2 linked regions of the Methylosarcina fibrata AML-C10 genome follow. The protein of the gene in region 1 interacts with the protein of each later gene in a pairwise test. Links are inferred from orthologs where the notes say so. Each region holds a gene or a part of one and is shown in the gene's direction. Other genes may lie near its edges.

Region 1 (14,770 bases):
TTGATCAAATGGCATTGCACATCCCCTCAGGGAAACCCGGCAGATACGTCCGCAAGCTGAAGCATTTTCGAATTGCAGATGCGGTGATCGGATAGGACGGATCAATTTGCTCCTGCACGAGATGGAAAAACGCTCTAACGGCTTTTTTCCGCTTTTCCGCAGCCGGGACGGAAAGTCTGGACAGAAGCGGACGCCGCTTTCGGGCGATGGGGCTGGGAAAAAAATCCGCCAAATTCCGGATGATTCGCCGCATAGCCACTATAATTGAAAGCCATGATCCCATTGATTTTTTTATCCGCTAGTTTCGACATCCGGTAACAGCTTGTTTAACTGAATTATGTTGATGCGCTTTTTTTCCACGTTTTTCATTTTGTTTTGTTTTATGGGTTTGCTCCCGATCCAGCCGGCAAACGCCAAAATGTATCGTTGGGTGGATGAAAACGGCAAAACTCACTTATCCGATCAAGTCCCGCCCGATCATGCTCAATATCGGCGCGAATCGCTCAGCAAAAAGGGCAGGGTGATTGAAGTCACCGAAAAAGCTAAAACCGTCGAAGAGCTTGAAATGGAAGCTCGCCTGGAGAAATTGAAGAAAGCTCAGGAAAAAATCATCGCCAGGCAAAAATCCCACGATAAGGCATTACTCAGCACGTACCGCAGCGTTGCGGACATGCAATCGGCACTCAAGAACAAAATGCTGGCGCTGGATTCGGAGTTTAAGGTATTGCAGGCCAATTTAAATCAACATCAAAGCCAACTGGAAAGATTGCTGAAACGCGCTGCGATCCACGAACGAAACGGCGAAAAAACTCCGCAATTGCTGTTGGATGAGGTTAAAGCCGCCAAGGCGCAAATTCTGACTATTCAGGAAGATATCGATAAACAGATCAACAAAAAGAAAACTGAAAAAGCCGAGTTCGAATCCGACATTGAACGCTATCAATACCTGACCCGATCCGGTCCCGAGGAAGCCCAAAAGCTGAGTGACCAGTCGACTGAAAAATTGGCGGCCGACGCCCTGGGCTTGTACCAGTGTCAGAATGAAGCCGACTGTGCCGAGGCCTGGCAAATGAGCCGTCAGTTTGTCCGGGAATATTCGACGACCAAAACCGAAATCGATAACGAGAACTTGATCATGACCCGGGAACCGGAAAAAGACGATGATTTAAGCTTGTCGATATCCCGAATCGTTTCCGCAAAAAGCCAGCAGATCTTTCTCGACATTCGTTGCCGGCAATCGACTCTCGGAGCGGAATTGTGCGGCAGTCAGAAAGTGGCCAACATAAGATCCGCTTTCCGGCCTTTTATTGCATCCAGACTGAAAGAGGATCCGAAATTGAATCCCCGCCAGTTAACGGCTGAGCAATAAAGTGCCGACGCCCTGATCGGTGAACAATTCCAGCAGGACGGCGTGTTCCACCCGACCATCGATGATGTGCACCTTATTGACTCCGCCTTTCAGAGCATCGGTGGCACACCGGGTTTTCGGAATCATGCCGCCGTAAATGGTGCCGTCGGCGATCAGGTCGTCGATCTTTTTCAGCGTCAGGCCCGTCAAAAGCCGGCCTTCCTTGTCGAGAATGCCGGCGATGTTGGTCAGCAAAATCAATTTCTCGGCTTTCAACACTTCGGCCACCTTGCCGGCCACCAGATCGGCATTGATGTTATAGGAATGGCCGTCCTCGCCGACGCCGATGGGCGCAATCACCGGAATGAAATCGCTGCGCCCGAGCATGTCGACCACCGCAGGATCGATGCTGCTGACTTCGCCGACATGGCCAAGGTCGATGATTTCCGGAACATTCGCCTCGGGCGAGGTTTTTTGCAAATGAATTTTCTTGGCACGGATGAAGTCGCCGTCTTTTCCGGTCAATCCCACCGCCTTGCCGCCGTGCATATTGATCAAATTGACGATTTCCTTGTTGACCAGGCCGCCCAGCACCATTTCCACCACGTCCATCGTTTCGCTGTCGGTAATGCGCATGCCGTCGACAAAACCGGTCGATTTGCCCAGGCGTTCCAGAAGCCGGCCGATTTGCGGGCCGCCGCCGTGGACGACGATCGGATTGATGCCGACAAGTTTCATCAGGACGACGTCCCGGGCGAAGCTGTGTTTCAACTGCTCGTCGACCATGGCGTTGCCGCCGAATTTCACGACGACCGTTTTGCCTTTGAAACGCTGGATATAGGGCAACGCTTCAATCAATACATCGGCAATTTCGTGAGCTTTGCGTTGTTGCATCATATGGGGTTTTCCGTATTAAAAAGGTAGGATTAGATTCGGTTTTACGGCGGCTATTTGCTGCCTTACCTGGTCTTGAATGGTTTTTAAGGCGTCCTGGGTGTCGGCTTCGAAACGGAAAACCAGCGAAGGAGTGGTATTGGAAGCCCGCACCAGTCCCCAACCGTTCGGAAAATCCACGCGCAGGCCGTCGATCGTCGTGATTTTGCCGCCGGCAAAATTCGCCTTCGAAACGAGATCCTCGATAAATTTAAATTGTTCGCCTTCGTTCATGTTCACGTTAAGTTCCGGAGTATTGACGCTGTCGGGCAACTGGCCGAAGACTTCGGCACTGGTGCGCGTGTCGGCGGAAAGAATTTCAATCAGCCGGGCGGCGGCGTATAGGGCGTCGTCAAAACCGAACCAACGGTCGTTAAAGAAAATATGGCCGCTCATTTCTCCTGCCAGCTTCGCTCCGGTGGCTTTAAGCTTGGCTTTCATGAAGGAATGGCCGGTTTTCCACATCAGCGGACGGCCGCCGTATTTGGTAATTTCACTGTCGAGATGACGACTGCATTTCACGTCGTAGATGATCTCCGCGCCAGGTTTGCGCGCCAGCACGTCCTTTGCGAACAGCATCATTTGCCGGTCCGGCCAGATAATTTTACCATTCGAATCGACGACTCCCAAGCGGTCGCCGTCCCCGTCGAAGGCGAGGCCCAGATCCGCCTGATAATGGCGGACCGAGGCTATTAATTCCTTCAGGTTTTCAGGCTTGCTGGGGTCGGGATGATGATTGGGGAAGGAGCCGTCCACGTCGCAAAATAATTCGATGACTTCGCAGCCGAGGGTTCGGAGCAGCAGCGGTCCCAATTCTCCGGCCACGCCGTTGCCGCAATCGAGGACTACCCGCATGGGCCGTCCCAAATGCACGTCCTCGGATATCGAGCCTATGTATTCATTGGCAAACTTCTCATTCCGTTCAATCGTGCCCGGGATATCGACGGTATAGGCCTGATTGTCGATGCACGCCTTCAGTCGTTGAATTCTGTCGCCCGCCAGGGTTTCGCCCTTGATGACCATTTTCAAGCCGTTGTATTGGGCCGGATTATGGCTGCCCGTGACCATCGCGCCGGAACGCCCTTCGATGTGATGCGCGACAAAATAAAGTACGGGCGTCGGCACCATGCCGACGTCCAGTACATTGCAGCCGGTCGAAACAATGCCTTGCATCAACGATTGGGAGAGTTCCCGGCTCGACGTCCGTCCGTCCCGGCCGACGACCAGGGTTTTACAGCCTTGAGCCGTAGCTTCGGTGCCCAATGCACGGCCGATATCGTACACGACTCCGTGCGTCAGCGAACTGCCGACAATGCCCCGGATATCGTAGGCCCGGAAGATGGCGGCCGTCTCGTCCGTTTCGGGAAGATGCGCCGGTGGCGCAAGCGGGTTCTGCCGGTTGCCGGCGGCGGTTGCTTTTTCTTTAGGTTTCTCTTCGGATACGGCAAGCGTGTCGAGTTCCAGGCTGAAATCTTCCCAGAACTCATCATTCATCAAATTATCCTCTTCGACAGAGTTAATCCGGGACGAATCCTCATTGTTATGAAGGCGTTTGTATCGGGCCAGGCTGGAAACGACGACGTTGAACTCTTTCAGCTTGACCGGATAGCTGCCGAGCGGTTTGTTTTTCATCATGTCCGTAAAGGCCGTCATGACGATGCTCAAATCGTTCATGAGCATTTCGGACAGTTTCCGGTAGATAAAAAATGAAAGACCGGCAAAGACGATGGCGGGTATCACGATGAAGCCGGCGATAAAAGTCGAATCGGCGAAGCTGCCCTTGGCTGCGCTGTAATTGAGTTCCCAGGCGGTTCCGGCGATTTTATAGCTAGTCTCTGTTCCTTCATCCCAGTTTTTTTTGGCGCCGGCCGTTGCGAGCAGCAGTTTATCTTGTCTTAATTCAAATGCGCCGCCGTTGCCGGGTATCCGTTTCAGAAATTTGCCGATGAAATCGTAATTCATGCTGACCAGAATGACGCCAATCACCTCGTTGTCCTTATTGATTTTACGGGCAATGGCCAAATGCCGGTCCGCAGCCGAAGTTCCATGGATGGCCGCCGGCGGTTCGGCGATTACCGCGTCCCTAACCATATCGAGATCGGCCAGGCTCATTCTGGGTTCACCGGTCTGATCGAGTTCGGTTACTCCGGGCAATAACAGCCTTATTTTTTGCACATCGGGATAATGGCGTTCCAGTTTGGCGCTGACTGCCGCAATCGAGACGGGATTGTTGCCGGAAATCGCGGCCACAACCTCCGGATCCTGTGCCATTTTATCGACAATGGCATTTAAGGTGTCTATTTTGGCTCCGATACTCAAGCCGGCGCCGCCGACCAAGGCATCGGCCTTTGTTTGTCGCGATTCGGCCAATTCGGAATCGGTAATCCAGTATATTCCGGCGCCTGCAAGCAGAATCATCGCGATGGCGATTGCCGACAATAGAGAAAACATACGACTCATCGATTAACACCTTATCATAGTCAGGGAGACGGATTCATGGGCAGTCGGCCGAGGTCGCCGGCGTGCCGCGTCGATCAAGTTACATGGAAAAGCCTGGGGCCGAAACAAGGCAGGGTTCGGAGCGGGCTAAAATGAAAAGGGGCCTTTATGAATAGCTCTATATATAGTAATAGTGGGGCCGCTCGCTCGAATAAAGTTTAGTAGGAATGAAAAATCGTTCAAGAACGGACAAAGAGATTAATGCTTGCCGGTAGAACCGAAACCGCCGTCACCTCTTTCGGTGATTGTCGTGAAATCGGCAACGAGTTTGAACGCCACTTGCACCACCGGCATGAATAATAATTGAGCTATCCGCTCCCCCGGCTGAACGGTGTAATCCTCGCTGCCGTCGTTATGCAAAATGACGCCGATCTCGCCGTGGTAATCGGCATCGATGATACCCAGGCCTTGCCCGACCCGGATTTGATGATTCAGGCACAGGCCGCTTCTGCTGGCCACAACGGCGACCAAGCCGGGGTCCTGGATGTTGATCGACAATCCGGTACCGATCAGTTTATTTTTTCCGGCCCCGATGACCTGCGGGGCATCGAGGCAGGCGATTAGATCAAGGCCTGCGGAGCCTTCGGTTTTATAGGCGGGAACACCGTATTTTTCCAGTAACGGATTGACGATTCTGGCTTCGATTAATCTTTTCATTCGATGGCTTATCCAATGGGCTCGGCGGAGGCGGAGCGTGCGCTGTAAAAAGTGGATTTAAATCCCGTCCGTTGGGCATTGTGTCTGTTCTTTCAGAGAGCATTTGTCCCGGCAAGTTGTTGATTCAGTCTGCGCAGGATCGGATATTGCCGTTGTTGATGCTTCTCAAAAATGCGCGAAGGGACGGACGGCTGCGGTTCAGTCCCGCCGAGATATTTTAACATTCCGAAGCGCTCCAATCATACCCTCGCCGGGACAAACGCAAAATACGCCGTATGGCAGCGGAAACGGAAGTTACCGAATGGTTTAGCGGCTACGGCCGAATAATTTATCGAAGACGACAAAGCCGAGAAGGATGAATCCCACCATGACGACCGATTCGAAAGAATACAGGCCCAGTCCGGTCACCGCCGGGCCCGGGCAGTAGCCGCTCATGCCCCAGCCGATGCCGAACAGAGCCGCGCCCAGAACAAGCATGGCGTCGATCGATATTTTCGAAGACAGTTGAAAGCTTTCGGCAAGCATCGGCCCCGGCCGTTTGAGAATGGCCCGGAACGAAAGCATGGCGACGGGCAGGGCGCCCAGCATGACGAATAGAAGACTGGGATCCCAGCGACCGGCGACGTCCAGAAAATTCAACACTTTTTCCGGATTGATCATATGGGACAACGACAAGCCGACCCCGAACAGGAGGCCGCAGAAAAATGCAGTTATATTCGTTTTCATCATGAGGTCAGATGCAATAAGTGGCGGATGACGTAGACGGTTACCATGCCGGAGCCGATAAAGGTCAACGTGGCGGCCATCGAGCGAACCGACAGTCTGGCCAGGCCGCAAATGCCGTGACCGCTGATGCAGCCGTTGGCCATGCGCGCGCCGAAGCCGACCAGAAAACCGCCGGCGGCCAGCAACCCCAAAGGATAACCGAGTCTGGGGCTGTTAAAGCCCGGTACGAGCCAATGGAACAGTACGGCGCCGAGCGCCAGTCCCGCCAGAAAAAAGAGCCGCCAGGCCCTGTCTTTTTTAGGTGCATAGAGAACGCCGTTCAAAATGCCGCTGATGCCGGCAATTCGGCCGTTGAGCAGGAACAGCAGCGAAGCGCTGAGACCGATGAGCGCTCCGCCCGCCATCGCCGAAATCGGAGTAAAGTTTTCCAAAAGATGATCTCCCGAATGAAAAAAGGACAAGATCAACCCCTCAATGAAGACGGGTTGAACTTGAAAGTAGTATATTATAAAATTCTACTACAAAGACGGAAAATAACTCAAAGAGTTTCGTAAATCGAATCCGGAACATGGCCGGAGCCAAGCAAAAAACTGACGGGTCTTCAGGAGTGGCAGGGCATGAGATTATGAAATATTATTTTTTCCGGGTAGCCTGCGTTTTTCAATACTTATTTTTGTAGGAGAAGGAGAATATTTATTCTGACCGAGCCCTTTTCACGGAGCGGTACTCTCAATGCCGTTTTTCTCCGGATAGCCTACCGGTTTGCATAGGTCACTGCGTAACCTCAGGGCTTAATCTACACTTGAAAGCAGGAGCGTGCTCAGGACTCTGATTGTCGATGGAAATAAAGCAGTGGCTGGAACGCCCGTGGCACGCTGGTTTGAGCGTGACGGCGTCCGGCAGGCGGAGGAGTTCGGCCAAAATAGGCCGGCTTGCCGGAACGAGGCCGCTTTGGGTTGGAGCGCTGTTGCGGCTCTGTTTCCTGAAAAGCACTCCCGTCATCGGGAAACATACCGTCTTTGTCAGCGGTCAAAGGGTTTGTCGAAAGGAATGCGGATTTTCAAGAAGATTCCTCGCCTCGCCGCGGCACGGTGCGATACAGACCGCCATTCCGACGGCCGGCCGGACGAAAATGCAATTTGCCGATCCTGTCTGCCTTAAGCTGAAATTTTCAGAAAGATGCTTATGATATGCCGGAGTTCGACAGATAAAAATTTTTTCAAGCCGCTATAGCGATCGCCATGGATCAGATCAAAGAAATTCCCGCCGCCAAGATTATTATTGTCAAATTACAGCCTGCGGAGGAAGGCCATGCTTTTATTCCGAGAGTCAGATATGTCAATAGTTCGGCCGCCGATTTTTTGGGATACAGCGTTCAGGAGCTGTTGCAGAAAAATCTTAATTTTATTTTTCCGGAAGGAAAACAGCGGGAGGCGTGGCAAAGCGCCCTGTCTCAGTTAAACGACGCGGCGGCCGGTAAAAGTTTTAAAGGGGAGATTGAAACCCGTGAGCGAGCCAGAATTCCGGTTTTCGTGTCGTTGAGGATTTTGTCCAAACAGAATAAGGCGCCGGATGCGGTTCTGGTCCTGCTTCAGGATTTAAGCCGATCCGTTAAAAAAATGCCGGCGGCAGCCTCCCCTTCCGGGAAAGGCAGCGAACTCGACCCCTATCAGTGCCTTGAAGTTGAACACGCTTTGGTCGAAAGCGAGGAACGGTTCCGGCAAATGGCGGACATGGCCGGGGAATGGCTTTGGGAGCAAGATCCCGACGGTTACTACATCTACAGCAGCACCGCAGTCAACCAGATTCTGGGCTTTACGGTGAATCAGGTCATCGGCCGCCACTATACGGAATTTCTGACCGATCAGGACAAGGAAAATCAACGGTCCTACGCCTCCATCCATCATCCTTTTTACGGCCTGACCAATCATTACCGGCACAGGGACGGACATCTGGTCATTACCGAGTCGACCGGGCTGCCGATCATCAACGCGGCCGGAAAATTGCTTAAATGGCGGGGCGTCGACCGGGACATCACGGCCCGGAAGCAGTTTCAGGATGCTTTGATTGAAAGTGAAAAACGCATACGGCTGATCATTGAAAGCTCCCTGAGCGCGATCGTCATCATGGATTCCTACGGCATCATTACCGACTGGAACCCGCAGGCGGAGAAAATATTCGGCTGGACCCGGCTGGAAGCGGTGGGTCAGCCTCTCGATCAACTGATCATTCCTCAGCGGCTGCGCCGTGCCCATCGAGAGGGTTTGCAGCGCTTTCTGCGCACGGGCGCCGGCCCGATGCTGAACCGGTTGATCGAACTGACCGCCTTGCGCCGGGATCAGACCGAGTTTCCCGTGGAAGTCAGCATTTCACCGATGAAAGAGGGCAACGCTTACAGCTTTAGCGCATTCATCCACGACATCAGCTCCCGCAAAGCGGCGGAACACCAGATTCGCGACGCCCAGGTCAAATTGGCGGTAGCCCGGAATGAAATCAACATCGCCCGGACCATTCAAACTTCGTTGTCTCCCTCGGTGCCGATCGCTACCGAACAGTTCGAAGTGCACGGCTTCTGTTTGCCGGCCGACCAGGTCGGCGGGGATTATTTTGATTATTTTTTCGTCAACGAAAACCGGCTGGAAATGATCGTGGCCGATGTGTCGGGGCATTCCCTGGGGCCGGCCTTGTTCATGGTGGAGACGCGAAGCGCCATCCGGGCGCTGGCCAACGGGAAGGGGACGCCGTCGGAAAAAATGACCATGCTCAATCAATTTCTATTCGAAGATCTGGACAAGTCGGATTTTTTCATCACTCTTTTTTACATGCAATACGATATCGGCACGCGCCGGCTATGTTTTGCCAGCGCAGGGCATCCGCCGCCGCTGCTGTTTCAGCCCGCTCACAATACCTGCACCGCATTGGATGCGGGAGGCCTGATCCTCGGAGTCAACAAAAACGTCACATTCGAAGAGAATACCCTCGCTCTTGAGCAGGGGGACATCGTTTTGCTCTATACGGACGGCTTGATCGAAGCGGAGAACGACCAGGGCGACTTTTTCGGCATCGACCGCGTTTGCGAAATTTTCAGAACCCACTCGGGACAGACGCCGAAGCAACTGATCGATACCTTACTGGAGCAACTCAAGCAATTTTGCCTGACCCAGACCTTCAAGGACGACATCACTCTGATGGTGTTCAAATGTAAATAAGGTTGAGGCGCACTGGCGATCCGGCGATTTTCCGAAAGAAAGAAAATGTTGCCGACAGACTCCAAGGAAAGGAGGACGGGAGCCGAGCAATCTTCCGGCCGTCGGAAACTTCCGATGACTTAATTATCATAGGCGGCGCCGATCCTACCTGATAAACTTAAGGACAATCTTCGACTGCCGACCATCGATCATGACAGAGCATCATTCCACCAAAGCCGTGCTTTACGCCTTCGGCGCCAACCTGGGCATTGCCGCGGCGAAAACGGGCGCGGCCATCTGGACAGGGTCGGGCTCGCTGCTGGCCGAAGCGATCCATTCCTTTGCCGATTGCGGCAATCAAGTGTTGTTGCTGATCGGCATGAAGCGCTCGAAAAAAGAACCGACGCGCAAGCATCCGATGGGCTTCGGGCGCGAATCTTACATCTGGTCGATGATGGTCGCGATCGTTCTGTTCTCGGTCGGCGGGCTGTTTTCGATCTACGAAGGCTGGCTCCGCTACAACAATCCGCATGAAGTCGAGAACGAAGGCATTGCCTTGCTCATCCTGCTGATTGCGATCGGGCTCGAGTCCTTTTCTCTGAAAGGGGCTTTGGGAGCACTGGCGGCCGAAAAAGGCGAGCGCTCGTTATGGCAATGGTTTCGGGAAACGCAATCGTCCGAACTGATGGTGGTCACCGGCGAGGACATTGCGGCACTTGCCGGGCTGGCCATCGCGCTGGTGATGCTGGGCCTGACCATGATCACCGGCAATACCGCCTACGATGCCGCGGGTTCCATGCTGATCGGCCTGCTTTTGGTTGCGGTTGCCGCCGCCGTCGGCAGGGAAGTTCATTCGTTGCTGATCGGAGAATCGGTCGAAGACGTTCGCACTCACGTCGAGCAGTATCTGCAAAGCCAGCCCTGCGTGCGGCGTGTGCTCAATCTGTGGGTGATCAATCACGGCAACGCGGTGATGCTGACCGTCAAGGCCGAACTTCCTCCCGAAATGCCCGTCGGTGACGCGGTCCGGCAAATCAACCGCATGGAAAGGGAAATCAAACAGGCTCATCCCCGGATTCGATGGATATTTTTCGAGATCGATGAAACCGATTAATGGGTTTTGTACCGTTTGAAGCAGACCGCTTCGGTTTCGATCAGGCACAAGATATTTTCATGTCGCTTTTGAACTCTGTCCGACTCTCTTTATAATATAACGCAGCCTGAAACAGCTCTTCCTCGTTGCCGTATTGATGGTGCCCGGAAAAAGCCGGTAACTTCCTTCGGGTTGAAAAACAGAAATTGGCACTCATCCCACATCATTCTTCCGAATCGAGGCGATCGGGCTGATTCGGACCGATTGAACTCTGCAATTCGCCGCTCAAGCGGCCTACGTCACACTGCACAACATGGAATTCAAACTGATCAAAACCGACGGCCATGCCCGCCGCGGCCGACTGGCTTTTGCCCGCGGCGTCGTGGAAACGCCGATTTTCATGCCGGTCGGCACTTATGGGGCGGTCAAATCGCTGACGCCGGAGGATTTAACCGGCCTGGGCGCACAGATCATTCTCGGCAACACGTTTCATCTGATGCTGAGGCCGGGCATGGAGGTGATCAGGGCTCACGGCAGCCTGCACGAATTCATGCGCTGGGACAGGCCGATCCTGACCGATTCGGGCGGCTTTCAGGTATTCAGCCTCGGTGCGCTGAGAAAAATCAGAGAAGAGGGCGTTACTTTCCAATCGCCGGTGGACGGCCGCAGGATCTTCATGGGGCCGGAAGAATCGATGCAGGTGCAGCAGGATCTGGGTTCCGACATCGTGATGATTTTCGACGAATGCACGCCTTATCCTGCGACCGAAAAACAGGCGGCGGAGTCGATGCGGCTGTCGCTGCGCTGGGCCGAGCGCAGCAAGAAGGCGCACGGCGACAATCCTTCGGCGCTGTTCGGCATCGTTCAGGGCGGCATGTACGAACATTTGCGGCGGGAATCGATCGACGGGCTGACCGCGATCGGCTTCGACGGCTACGCAATCGGCGGTCTTTCCGTCGGCGAGCCCAAGGAGGAAATGATGGCGACGCTGGATGCGCTGCACCCGAAAATGCCGGCCGACAAGCCGCGCTATCTGATGGGCGTCGGCACGCCCGAGGATCTGGTCGAGTCGGTGCGCCGCGGCATCGACCTGTTCGATTGCGTGATGCCGACGCGCAACGCTCGCAATGGCCATCTTTTCACCCGTTTCGGCGTGGTCAAGATAAGAAACAGCCAATATCAGTTCGATACCGGACCGCTCGATGAAACCTGCGGCTGCTACACCTGCCGGAATTATTCCAGAGCCTATCTCCGGCATCTGGATAAATGCGGAGAAATGCTGGGTTCAAGGCTCAACACGATCCACAACCTGTATTATTATTTGCACCTGATGCAGGGACTGCGCGATGCCATCGAACAACAGGAACTGGATGAATTTGTCAGGAGATTTTACCAACAACGAGGTAAAGTTGTTCCGACTGTGGCATAATAGTTCGATTTATCATTATTATAAGTACGAGGATGATCATGAGTTTTTTCATTTCCGACGCGATGGCAGCCGCAGCGCCGGCCGCACAACAAGCCCCCGGCATCGAAGGCATGCTGTTTCCGGTAGGCGTCTTGCTGTTCTTCTATTTTCTGTTCCTGCGCCCGCAATCCAAGCGCGCCAAAGAGAAAAAACAGATGCTCGCGACGATGACCAAGGGCACCGAAGTGGTGACCTCCGGCGGTATTCTCGGCAAGGTGGCCGATCTGGACGACAATTTCGTCAAACTGGAAGTCGGCGACAATCTCTTCATTCAGGTGCAACGCCACAGCATCGAAAACATCATGCCGAAAGGGACCTATAAAGCGATCGCCAAAAAGGCCAAAGTCTGAAATCGCACCCGGCGTCAAGATTCGTGGCCGGCCGGCGACGGCGGTTCAATCCCAGACTCGATTAAATCGATGGAATATTAGAAATGCAAAATCAATATCCTCTTTGGAAAAATATTCTAGTCATCACTGTCTTCATTATTTCGATGATTTATGCGTTGCCGAATTTGTACGGCGATGACCCTTCCGTGCAGGTCTCTTCTGCGCATTCGGCGGCGTTGGACCTGTCCCGGGCCGACAAGATCGAGTCGGCCATCAAGGCGACCGGCGTTGCGATCAAGGCGTTCGAATACAAGAACGACCGGGTGCTGGCGCGCTTCAATAGTACCGATGATCAGATCAAGGTCGCGGATTTGCTCCGGGAGCAGATGGGCGATGACTACACGGTTGCGCTTAATCTTGCGCCGGCGACCCCGGCCTGGCTCGATGCGTTGGGCGCGAAGGCAATGTATCTCGGCCTCGACTTGCGCGGCGGCGTTCACTTTCTGATGGAGGTCGACATGGACGCGGCCGTGAAGCAGGCGGAGGAACGCTATAACGACGACGTGCGCCAGGCCTTGAGAAACGGCAAAATTCGTTATCAATCGGTGGCCAAGGAGGACAACTTTATAAAAGTCAAGCTCAAGTCCGCCGACGACAAGGCCTCCGCGTTGAATCTTTTGAAAAAAGATTTTGGCGGCCTTGATATAACCGAAGCCGAACAGCAGGATCAGATCTGGCTGAAAATGTCCGAAAAGGAAATTCGGGAAATCAAGAAATTTGCGGTTTCGCAAAACATTACGACCCTGCGGAACCGGGTCAACGAATTGGGCGTTGCCGAGCCTGTGATTCAGCAGCAGGGCAACAACCGCATCGTCGTCCAGTTGCCCGGCGTTCAGGATACGGCCCGCGCCAAGGAAATCCTGGGCACGACCGCCACGCTGGAATACCGGCTGGTCGACGTCGAGCACGACGTGCAGCAGGCGGTTGCCGGCCACGTGCCTGCGACCAGCCGTCTTTACTATGAAAAGAACGGCGCTCCGATCCTGCTCGACCGCCGGATCATCGTGACCGGAGATCAGATCGTCGACGCTTCGTCGGGCATGGATCAGGACGGGCGCCCGGCGGTGTTCATTACCCTGAACGGCGCCGGCGCCAGCAAAATGGGCAAGGTCACCCAGGCCAACGTCGGCAAGCCGATGGCGGTAGTCTTTATCGAATACAAGGTCGAAAGTAAAACGGTCAACGGCGAGAAAATCCGGACCAAAAAGAAGGTGGAAAAAGTCATCAGCGTCGCCACCATTCAGGGCGTTTTCAGCAAGCGCTTTCAGACCACCGGCCTGGACAGCCCGCAGGAAGCGCGCAATCTGTCGCTGCTGCTCAGAGCGGGATCGCTGGCGGCGCCGGTCGATATCGTTGAAGAGCGCACTGTCGGTCCCAGTCTGGGTCAGGAAAATATCAGCAAGGGCATCAATTCCAATGTCTACGGTTTCATAGCGATCGCTCTGTTCATGATTGCCTATTACCGGTTGTTCGGAATTTTTTCAGTCGTCGCGTTGGGCGTGAACGTGTTGCTGCTGGTTTCGGTGCTGTCTTTGCTGCAAGCCACGCTAACGTTGCCGGGCATGGCGGGCATTGCACTGACCGTGGGCATGGCGATCGACGCCAACGTGCTGATCAACGAGCGAATTCGCGAGGAGCTTAGAATCGGCATGACTCCCCATGCCGCCATTTATGCCGGTTATGAGCGAGCGTTTGCGACCATTTTAGATTCCAATATTACCACCTTGATTGCCGGCATCGCGTTGTTCATGCTGGGCTCGGGCCCCATCCGCGGGTTTGCGCTGGTGCTGTGCATCGGCATTTTAACCTCCATGTTCAGTGCGGTTCTGGTATCGAGAGCGTTGGTCAACGGTATCTACGGTTGGCGGCGTAAGTTGGATAAATTGGCTATCTAATAGGTGCGATTCAATGGAATTTTTTAAAATTAAACGCGATATCCCGTTTATGCGTTATGGTCGGGTCACTACGACCATTTCGCTGGTGACTTTTATCTTGGCGATACTGGCACTAAGCTTTAAAGGGCTTAATTTGGGATTGGACTTTACCGGCGGCATCCAAATTGAAGTCGGTTACAATCAGCCGGCCAACCTCGAAACGATTCGAAAAATTCTGGAAGATCAGAAGCTGACCGAATTTTCGGTGCAAAATATCGGCAGCGTGAAAGAGGTGCTGATCCGTTTGCCAATGAAGCCCGAAACCAACAACGTCAAGTTGAGTGAGATGGTATTGGCAAAATTGAAAGAGCAAGACCCTGGCATCGTGTTACGCAGCGTCGATTTTGTCGGACCTCAAGTCGGCCAGGAATTGTTCGAAAGTGGTGGATTGGCGCTAATGTTAGTCGTAGCGGGCATTATGGCTTATTTAGCCGTCCGCTTCGAGTGGCGTTTCGCGTTGGCCGCTATCATCGCCAACATGCACGACATCGTGATTATTCTCGGCATGTTTGCGTTTTTTCAATGGGAATTCACG
Region 2 (8,051 bases), 540 kb from region 1 along the record:
AAGGTTTGGTCTACCAATTCCTGCAGGCCTTTTTCGAAAAGGATATCCAGGTCCGTTTCCGTCCGTCTTATTTTCCCTTTACCGAGCCTTCCGCAGAAGTCGACATCGAATGCGTGATGTGCGGCGGCGAGGGCTGCCGGGTGTGCGGACAATCGGGCTGGCTTGAAGTCATGGGCTGCGGGATGATCCATCCGGAAGTGTTCAAAGCGGTCCATATCGACAGCGAGCAATACAGCGGCTTCGCCTTCGGCATGGGCGTGGAAAGACTGGCCATGTTGCGCTACGGCATTAATGATTTACGGTTATTTTTTGAAAATGATCTTAAATTTCTGGAACAATTTAGATAACGGGTCATTACCAAGGACAGCATGAGCCATGCAAATTAGTGAAGCCTGGTTAAGAGAATACGTTAATCCAGCAATCGATACCGACGGCCTGGTCGAACAATTGACCATGGCCGGTCTTGAAGTCGACTCGGTGGAGCCTGCGGCGGCCTCGTTCAGCGGCATCGTGGTCGGCGAAGTGCTGGCCATGGAACCGCATCCCGACGCGGACCGGCTGCGCGTCTGCCGGGTGGCGGTCGGCCAGGAAGAATCCTTGCAGATCGTCTGCGGCGCCAGCAACGTTCGAGTCGGTCTGAAAATCCCGGCGGCTTTGATCGGCGCCGAGTTGCCTGGCGATTTCAAAATTAAAAAATCGAAGCTTCGGGGCGTCGAATCCTTCGGCATGCTGTGCTCGGAAAAGGAATTGGGACTGGCGGCCGAATCGAACGGCCTGATGGAACTGGCGGCCGATGCACCGGTGGGTGTCGACATTCGCGAATACCTGTCATTAAACGATTCCCTCATCGAAGTCGATTTGACTCCGAACCGCGCCGATTGCCTGAGCATTGAAGGCATTGCGCGAGAAGTGGCGGTCCTGAATGAAATGCCTTTTGCGCCTTTGGCCTTTGCTAAAAAAGACGTTGCGCACCCGGACTCGTTACCGGTTGCGGTGGCCGCGCCCGATGCCTGTCCCCGTTATCTGGGACGTTTGATCCAAGGCGTCAATCCCGAAGCCGAAACCCCTTCATGGATGCAGGAGCGGCTGAGGCGCTGCGGCTTGAGAAGTCTGGGCCCCGTCGTCGACGTCACCAACTACGTATTGATCGAACTGGGCCAACCTTTGCACGCGTTCGATGCCGACTTGCTGAGCGGCTCCATTCGTGTCCGCTGGGCCGACGAGGGTGAGGAGCTATCCTTATTGAACGGCCAGTCCGTCAAGCTGGATCCGGCCACGCTGGTCATCGCCGATGAACGGCGGGCCCTGGCTCTGGCCGGAGTCATGGGCGGCAGCGAGACCGCGGTCAGCGACACGACTCGGAACATTTTTCTTGAATGCGCCTTTTTCTCTCCGCAGAGCATGGCCGGCAAAGCGAGAAAATACGGGCTTCATACCGATTCTTCCCATCGTTTCGAGCGGGGCGTCGATCCTTATCTTCAAGAAAGGGCCATCGAGCGGGCCACACAACTGATCGTCGATATCGCCGGAGGCCGCGTCGGCCCCATCACCGAGGCGGTGGCGGAGGCGGTTCTGCCTCGGCGCAAACCCATCTTGCTCAGACGGCAGCAGGTCGAGAAAATGCTGGGATTGTTGCCGGAAGATCAAAGGATCGCCGGGATATTCCAATCGCTGGGAATGAAGATCGAGCCTCAGGCCGACGGCTGGCAAGTGACGCCGCCCGGATTTCGCTTCGATATCGCCATCGAGGCCGACCTGATCGAGGAAATTGCTCGCATCTACGGATACAACAATCTGCCGAACAACCGCTTGCTCATGCGTTCGGACATCAGCCCCGTCACCGAATCGGTCCTTGAACTGGACCGGGTGAAGGATCTGCTGGTCGATCGGGGTTATCAGGAAGCGATCACTTACAGCTTTGTCGATGAAGCCATCCAGCAGACGGTCGCGCCGGGGAGCCAGCCGGTCCGCCTGCAGAATCCGATTTCCTCCGAGATGTCGGTGATGCGCACGACCTTGTGGTGCGGACTGTTGAAAGCGGCTTTGCATAATCTCAATCGTCAGCACAGTCGCGTCCGCCTGTTCGAAACCGGATTAAGATTTGTCGCTAAAGATGGCGAGCTTCGCCAGGAAAAAATGGCGGCAGGGCTCGCGACAGGGACGGCTTATCCCGAACAATGGGGCGCGGCTGCCGGAAAAATCGACTTTTTCGATATGAAAGCCGATATCGAAGCCGTCTTTTCGCTGACCGGTTGCGAGGTTCGGTTTGTTGCTGCTCAAAATCCGGCCCTGCATCCCGGTCAGACGGCCGATATTGTAACGGAGGCCGGGGAAAAGATCGGTACGCTGGGCATGTTGCATCCAAATATTGAAAAACAGCTCGGATTCGATAACCCGGTGTTTTTATTTGAATTAAATCAGGATTTGCTGCTGAAAAAACGAATTCCAGCCTTCACTCCGCTGTCTAAATTCCCGTCGGTGAGACGCGATCTGGCTTTGATCGTCAAGGAAGAAGTGACCACCGAGCGAATGCTGTCCTGCATCCGCGGCTGTAACGAAGCTACTCTTCAGGATATGGTCGTGTTTGACGTCTACCGGGGCAAAGGCATCGAGCCTGGTGACAAGAGCATCGCCTTGAGCCTGATCTTTCAGGATCATGCGCAGACCCTTACGGATTCGGAAATAGATGCTATATTTAGCAGGATCTTGGAAACTTTGAAAAATCAAATTAGTGCAAAGCTGAGGGATTGAATTAATGGCATTAACTAAAGCAGATTTTGCCGAACGGCTGTTCGATGAGCTGGGCTTAAACAAGCGCGAAGCAAAAGACATCGTAGAGCTTTTTTTTGAAGAAATAAAAAAATCGTTGGAACATGGAGAGCAGGTAAAGATCTCAGGATTTGGAAAATTCGAACTCCGGGACAAAAACAGCCGCCCCGGAAGAAATCCAAAAACCGGAGAAGAAATTCCCATCACGGCCAGACGTGTGGTAACATTCAGGTCTGGTCAAAAACTTAAAGCCAGAGTAGAAGCATATGCTGGAACCGAGTAATAACAATGAATTGCCGCCCATACCGGCCAAACGTTATTTCACGATAGGTGAAGTCAGCGAATTGTGCGCGGTCAAACCTCACGTTCTTCGTTATTGGGAACAGGAGTTTACCGAGCTCAGTCCGGTCAAAAGACGCGGCAATCGTCGTTATTACCAGCGCCACGATGTGTTGATGATCCGCCAGATACGCTCGCTTCTGTACGAGCAGGGTTATACCATCGGCGGCGCAAGGGCCCATCTGACCAGCGACAACAGCAAGGAAGACGCCACTTTGACCAAGCAACTGATTCATCAGATGGTCATCGAGCTGGAAGATATTCTGGAATTGTTAAAATAGATTTTCTCGAAATTGCAGAGGCGAATATAGTATAATGGCCTCTCCCTCTTCAGGATCGAGTTCTCGATCCTTCATTATCAGTTTATAACTTCAATTTCTCGGGGCGTAGCGCAGTTTGGTAGCGCACTTGCATGGGGTGCAAGGGGTCGAAGGTTCAAATCCTTTCGTCCCGACCAATTGAATCAAGGACTTACGAAAAGCCATCTTTCCGAAAAAAGCAAAAAATCAGTTTCGGGATAACATCCGGGATAACAAAATTTTCCGCTGGCTTGCTTCGCCATAACGCCAGTAAAAAAAGCCCGGCATCGCCGCCATCCCTCCCACTCCCGAAAAACCTGCCGTTCCCGCCATCCCCTCATGCAGTGACGTGCTCCTATTTGGAAACAATCAATTCCCTAGCATGATTCCGTGCCAACTCTTTGAAAGCCGCGCCATACGTGAATTACAGCCGGGTATGATTCTTGCTATTGGCGTTGTTTCCTAAAAGTAGCACATCACGGCATTGCCCGATCCGGTCAACGTCAACATGGGCATGGTGTCCGGCAGGATAAAACCGTCAGGCATAAAAAAGCCGGGTTGCCCCGGCTTGTGGGTGGTTTAGTGCATCGGTCTCGTTGGCGGGTCTGCGATTACTCGGACAATCAGCATATCGGGCAATGGCCGGCCAGGGTGCTCTGCTAGCCATTGACTTGTGCCTGACTGCCCTTGTCTGACGATCACTCGGCCTATCGTCGGAAACGGGTTTCTACGCCCCTCCAGCTTCGCTAATCTCGTTTTGATGCTCATCTAGGAACCCCCGTCTTGACCAACAACACGCGCCCGGCAGTGGTTCGCCCGGTTTCTTCCAGATACCGCTGCATGGCTTCCGCTTCGGTTTCGCCGGGTGAAACGACGATGATAGTCGACTTGTTATTGCCGACTTCAAGCTTGGCTAATCTCGTCTTAATGCTCATTGCTTTGCCTCCAGCGCCTCGATACGCTTCTCTAAATCGCTGCCCTCGATCACCTTGCCGACCGCCTGCAAACACCATACAAGCTTGCTGGCGGTGGCCGGGTCGATCACTTCCGAACGCGCCTCCCGGTACACCTTCGCCATTTCGCGTCGGACATCGGCCATGGTGTCCAGCTTACATCGGTACCGGCCACCTCGTGGTGGGGGTAAGTCCTCTATTTCGCCGGTTTTACCGTCTATCTCTACAGGGTATTGGTTTGCCATTTTTCGGGCCTCCTAGGCGGCTCTACGTTGCGATTTTCGGCATTATAAACCGTGGGTTTAGAATCGCTCATAATTTATCGACCACCAGCGAGTAAGCGTTATAGGGCCTTCCCGCTGGCGACATCTTCTTGCCTAAGAAGGTAATCGCTACCAAGTCGCCTTTATCGGCTCCTTGCGCCCTCAGATTATCTTTTAACCAGGCAGTGAGCCATGCCGCGGTAACGTGCCCGGTTTCGTCCTTGATGAGGATCTGGATGTTTTCGCCGTAAATGCCCGATGCCTTTTGTGAACCGATCAATTCGCCTATCAGGCTTTCGCCCGGTTCCGGCTGCCACGTCTCGATGGCTAACGTCGTCTTTTTTCTTAGGGCGGCGATACGGTCGTTTAGGGTGGCTGACAGATTGTCTTGGTTTTCCATTTTATTTTTTCCTTGCCTTTCGGCGGTGGTTTTCAATTAATAGATCAGTTCGGGCATGAGCATGCTCGTTTTAGATAATACGCCATGGCATCCGGGTTACTGGCGCAATACTCAATAACATCATCCATCACGGCCTGATCCGTTTCACCTATGGAATGAAGCCAGCGGAGAATGGCGGCTCTGTCTTCAGGTTTTACACTGGATCGGTTGTTCAAATCGCCTGTTTTCGATGTTTCGCTGTTCGGCCGAACTTCATTGTTTTGGGGAAAATGAGCCATTTGGCTACTGCCTTTACTGCCTAAAGGGGCTTTTGGCGGTTTTGACAGTGCCTTAGTGGCTTGTTTTTCTGAATTTTGCGCTTTCAATCGGTCAAGGTAGCTCATTCTGAAAACCCTCTCGGATTGGCGGTGTAGATCGTCGCGGTACGTCCGCCGGTCTTCTCTTGCCTTATGCCCAACCAATCGAGTTCGACCAGCAGACGCAAGGCATCGGCGACTTGCTCCCGATCCGACAGCATCGCCCAGCCCGGCCGCCATACGTCACGACTTGAAAAAGTCCGCGATAAGTCGCCCTTGCGTAAGCGCTGAATGATTGCCTTTGCCGCCGATAACTCCGGGCTTGTCACGCTGGCATAGGCCCGTTGTGCATGGGTTTCCAGGTATTCGGCCCACGCCAGGGCTTGCAGCGTTGCCTGTTCTGAGACCGGCCCGGTACCGCCGCCGGCAACGTGCAGGATCAGTGCCAAGCCAGGAACCAGCTTGCGGTATTTGGCAAGGTGGGATTCCATCGCCGGATGAAGGTCTCCACTGCGTAACTTGGCTTCCAAGTCGGTACGCCATTCCAAAAACAAGCCGTGCCCGCCTTCATCGAAGCGCAAGTAAGGCATTCCGTCCGGTTCGCCGTGGTAATCGGTATCTTGCGCCGCGCCGATAGTCATCGGGTCCAAACGGTCCAGTCGGTCGAAAACACGGAAGGCTTCATTTTTGGCGATGCTATCCGGCCATCGATCCACGTTTTTCCAATCGCCGCCGGTGTCCGGCCAGACCAGCAAGCCGAAACGCTGGATTAAGCCGTCATCGCCCGATCCGCCGCGCACGGCTTGCCGGATGTACTCGGCAATCCGGCCCGGCTGCGTCGATCCCAACAGCGATAAACAAACTGCCGGGATATGCAGATTCATCCCACGTGTAATGCGATCGAAGGTATAGGGACTGTCACCGTTCCAGCCGGTCAGATAAAAGCCCCGTGCTTCGGCGTTGTCTTCACGGTCCAACGATTTGAGCAGCGCAACCAATTCATCACGAAAGACCAGCAAGCCGTTAGGATTCTGCCGGTGCAACTCGCCCAGAGCGGCCGCCGTCGTATCGTTGGCAATGTAACGCCGCAAGGCCGGCAAATCCGGCTCATCGACCTGCAAGGCAAAGAGCAATTCCGTTTCCGTTGCGCTGCCTTTTGCCAGCTTCTTTTTGACTTCCGCCGCCGCGCTCTCTTGTTGCAGCTTGAACAAGGTCGCCCGTGCTTTGTAATCGGCCATTTCCGCTTCGTGCGCCTTCGATGCTTCGGCCGCCAATCGCTTGAGTGGAGAAAGCGCCGCCTCCATCGCCGGACTTTTCAGAACGCCAGGCCGCCCGACTACCAGTCCCCATTGATTCGGCGTAACGGTCCAATCGGTCTTGGCTTGCGGCCGAATGCCGATCTTACGGCCAATGGCGGACCCCAAGCCCGACATGATCGCCACGCCCACATAATCGGGAGCACATTGGACGCGCTCACAGATGTCTTGCGCCCAAGGCCGTAACGTATCCGGCAACAAGGTATGATCGAAAGCGGCCACAGGCGGCAAGCCTTCCGGCAAGGGTTGCGGATTAGGCCATTGGTCATCTGCATCCGGGTCAACGGCATCATCAAGCGTCGGAATCTCGATAAAAGGTGCATTCATACCGCCACCTCCGTATTGACCATATCCCGCCAGGCATTGATGGCGTCATTGAAATCCTGCCCCACTATTGGCGGGATGAGATACTTCCCGCCCACGGCCAGCGCCGCCGCCCGTGCCGCTTTCTGGCCGGTGCCGGATGCGTCATTGTCGCCACAGATAATCAGCTCGTGATTCGGGTACAGCGCCTTGATCCGTCTGGCGACTGGCTCCAGATTGCCGGCATTGAACGCCACGATAACCGGCTGCCGGAACCATTCGGATAAACTCGCGCCGGTGGCGAAGCCTTCGGCTATCAGAATCCGGCCCGGCTCGCTTGCTGTCACTCCAGACATGCCAATCCCGAAGAAACAACCTTTGATTTCGCCCCCCGGTAAAAACCGCTTACCGCCGTCGGCCTTGATGAATTGCAGGGAAGTCAAACCGGATTCCCCCATTATCGGAATGACCAGAGACGACCGGCCTTGGTATTCGCTCAGCCTTGCGTTGTGCGGCTGTATCCGCTTGGTTACCAAATAAGGATGTTCCTCTGATTGGTGAATGAGCTTTGAGCGGCTCCAGATAAAACGGGCTTTATCGGCGGCTGTTCGGTGCGCTTGCTGGCGTTCCTGTTCGCGCCGCTGGCGTTCGGCGGCAATGGCGGCCCGGTCGGCATCGGATAATCGTGCTCGCCGGCCGTAGGCCCGCCAGGTCATAGAAGCGCCGGTGGTGAAGTCCAGCGCCCAGCCCGCCGGATGGCCATCCAGGTGCAGGATGTAGGCGCCGTTTTTCGTTCCGGGCTTGTGTCCGTCCAGATGGCCTCGGTGCAAGGTGCCATCGGCAACAATTGCTCCAGTCAAGTGGATTCCGGCGACGCCGGCCGCGTCGGTGAACTGCCGTTCTATGTCCGCTGTGGTAAAATGGTGCTGCTCTGAATTTTTGTAAGCCGCTGGAGTCGGGTAACTCCCAGCGGCTTTTTTGTGTGCGGTCATTGGCTTATGCCTCCTTGCCAATCGTCCGCGCCGCTTCCAGCTCGACGACAAGCTTCTTTATTTCTTCGTCTGATTTTCCGGCTATCCGCGCCGCGTTAATCGCCGCCACTTCATGCGCGGG

Evidence for each region.
Region 2: the proteins of secD (region 1) and pheT interact in binary tests that used the Escherichia coli proteins (3 or more experiments, as listed by UniProt). The link is inferred for Methylosarcina fibrata AML-C10 from one-to-one orthologs.

What each region holds. Positions count from the first base shown.
Region 1 is NZ_KB889965.1:1,216,867-1,231,636, reverse strand. The notes cover bases 11,889-14,770. They hold secD (protein translocase subunit SecD), read left to right. Parts: upstream 11,889-12,345; coding sequence 12,346-14,196; downstream 14,197-14,770. Other genes in these bases: secF (protein translocase subunit SecF), read left to right, coding at 14,210-14,770; yajC (preprotein translocase subunit YajC), read left to right, coding at 11,912-12,262. Outside these bases: A3OW_RS0105960 (DUF4124 domain-containing protein), read left to right, coding at 338-1,369; argB (acetylglutamate kinase), read right to left, coding at 1,352-2,245; A3OW_RS28815 (phosphomannomutase/phosphoglucomutase), read right to left, coding at 2,261-4,741; dut (dUTP diphosphatase), read right to left, coding at 4,979-5,437; A3OW_RS0105935 (DUF6691 family protein), read right to left, coding at 5,744-6,163; A3OW_RS0105930 (YeeE/YedE family protein), read right to left, coding at 6,163-6,594; A3OW_RS0105920 (SpoIIE family protein phosphatase), read left to right, coding at 7,405-9,372; A3OW_RS0105915 (cation diffusion facilitator family transporter), read left to right, coding at 9,563-10,465; tRNA guanosine(34) transglycosylase Tgt, read left to right, coding at 10,758-11,873. UniProt on the Escherichia coli protein: Part of the Sec protein translocase complex. Interacts with the SecYEG preprotein conducting channel. SecDF uses the proton motive force (PMF) to complete protein translocation after the ATP-dependent function of SecA.
Region 2 is NZ_KB889965.1:675,380-683,430, forward strand. What follows is about bases 1-3,063. They hold pheT (phenylalanine--tRNA ligase subunit beta), read left to right. Parts: upstream 1-375; coding sequence 376-2,751; downstream 2,752-3,063. Other genes in these bases: pheS (phenylalanine--tRNA ligase subunit alpha), read left to right, coding at 1-347; ihfA (integration host factor subunit alpha), read left to right, coding at 2,756-3,052; A3OW_RS0103410 (MerR family transcriptional regulator), read left to right, coding at 3,036-3,063. Outside these bases: more of A3OW_RS0103410, read left to right, coding at 3,064-3,389; A3OW_RS28165 (hypothetical protein), read right to left, coding at 4,172-4,342; A3OW_RS0103435 (hypothetical protein), read right to left, coding at 4,339-4,605; A3OW_RS0103440 (hypothetical protein), read right to left, coding at 4,673-5,023; A3OW_RS26850 (hypothetical protein), read right to left, coding at 5,068-5,406; A3OW_RS0103445 (YfjI family protein), read right to left, coding at 5,403-6,962; A3OW_RS23925 (toprim domain-containing protein), read right to left, coding at 6,959-7,930; A3OW_RS26855 (helix-turn-helix transcriptional regulator), read right to left, coding at 7,935-8,051.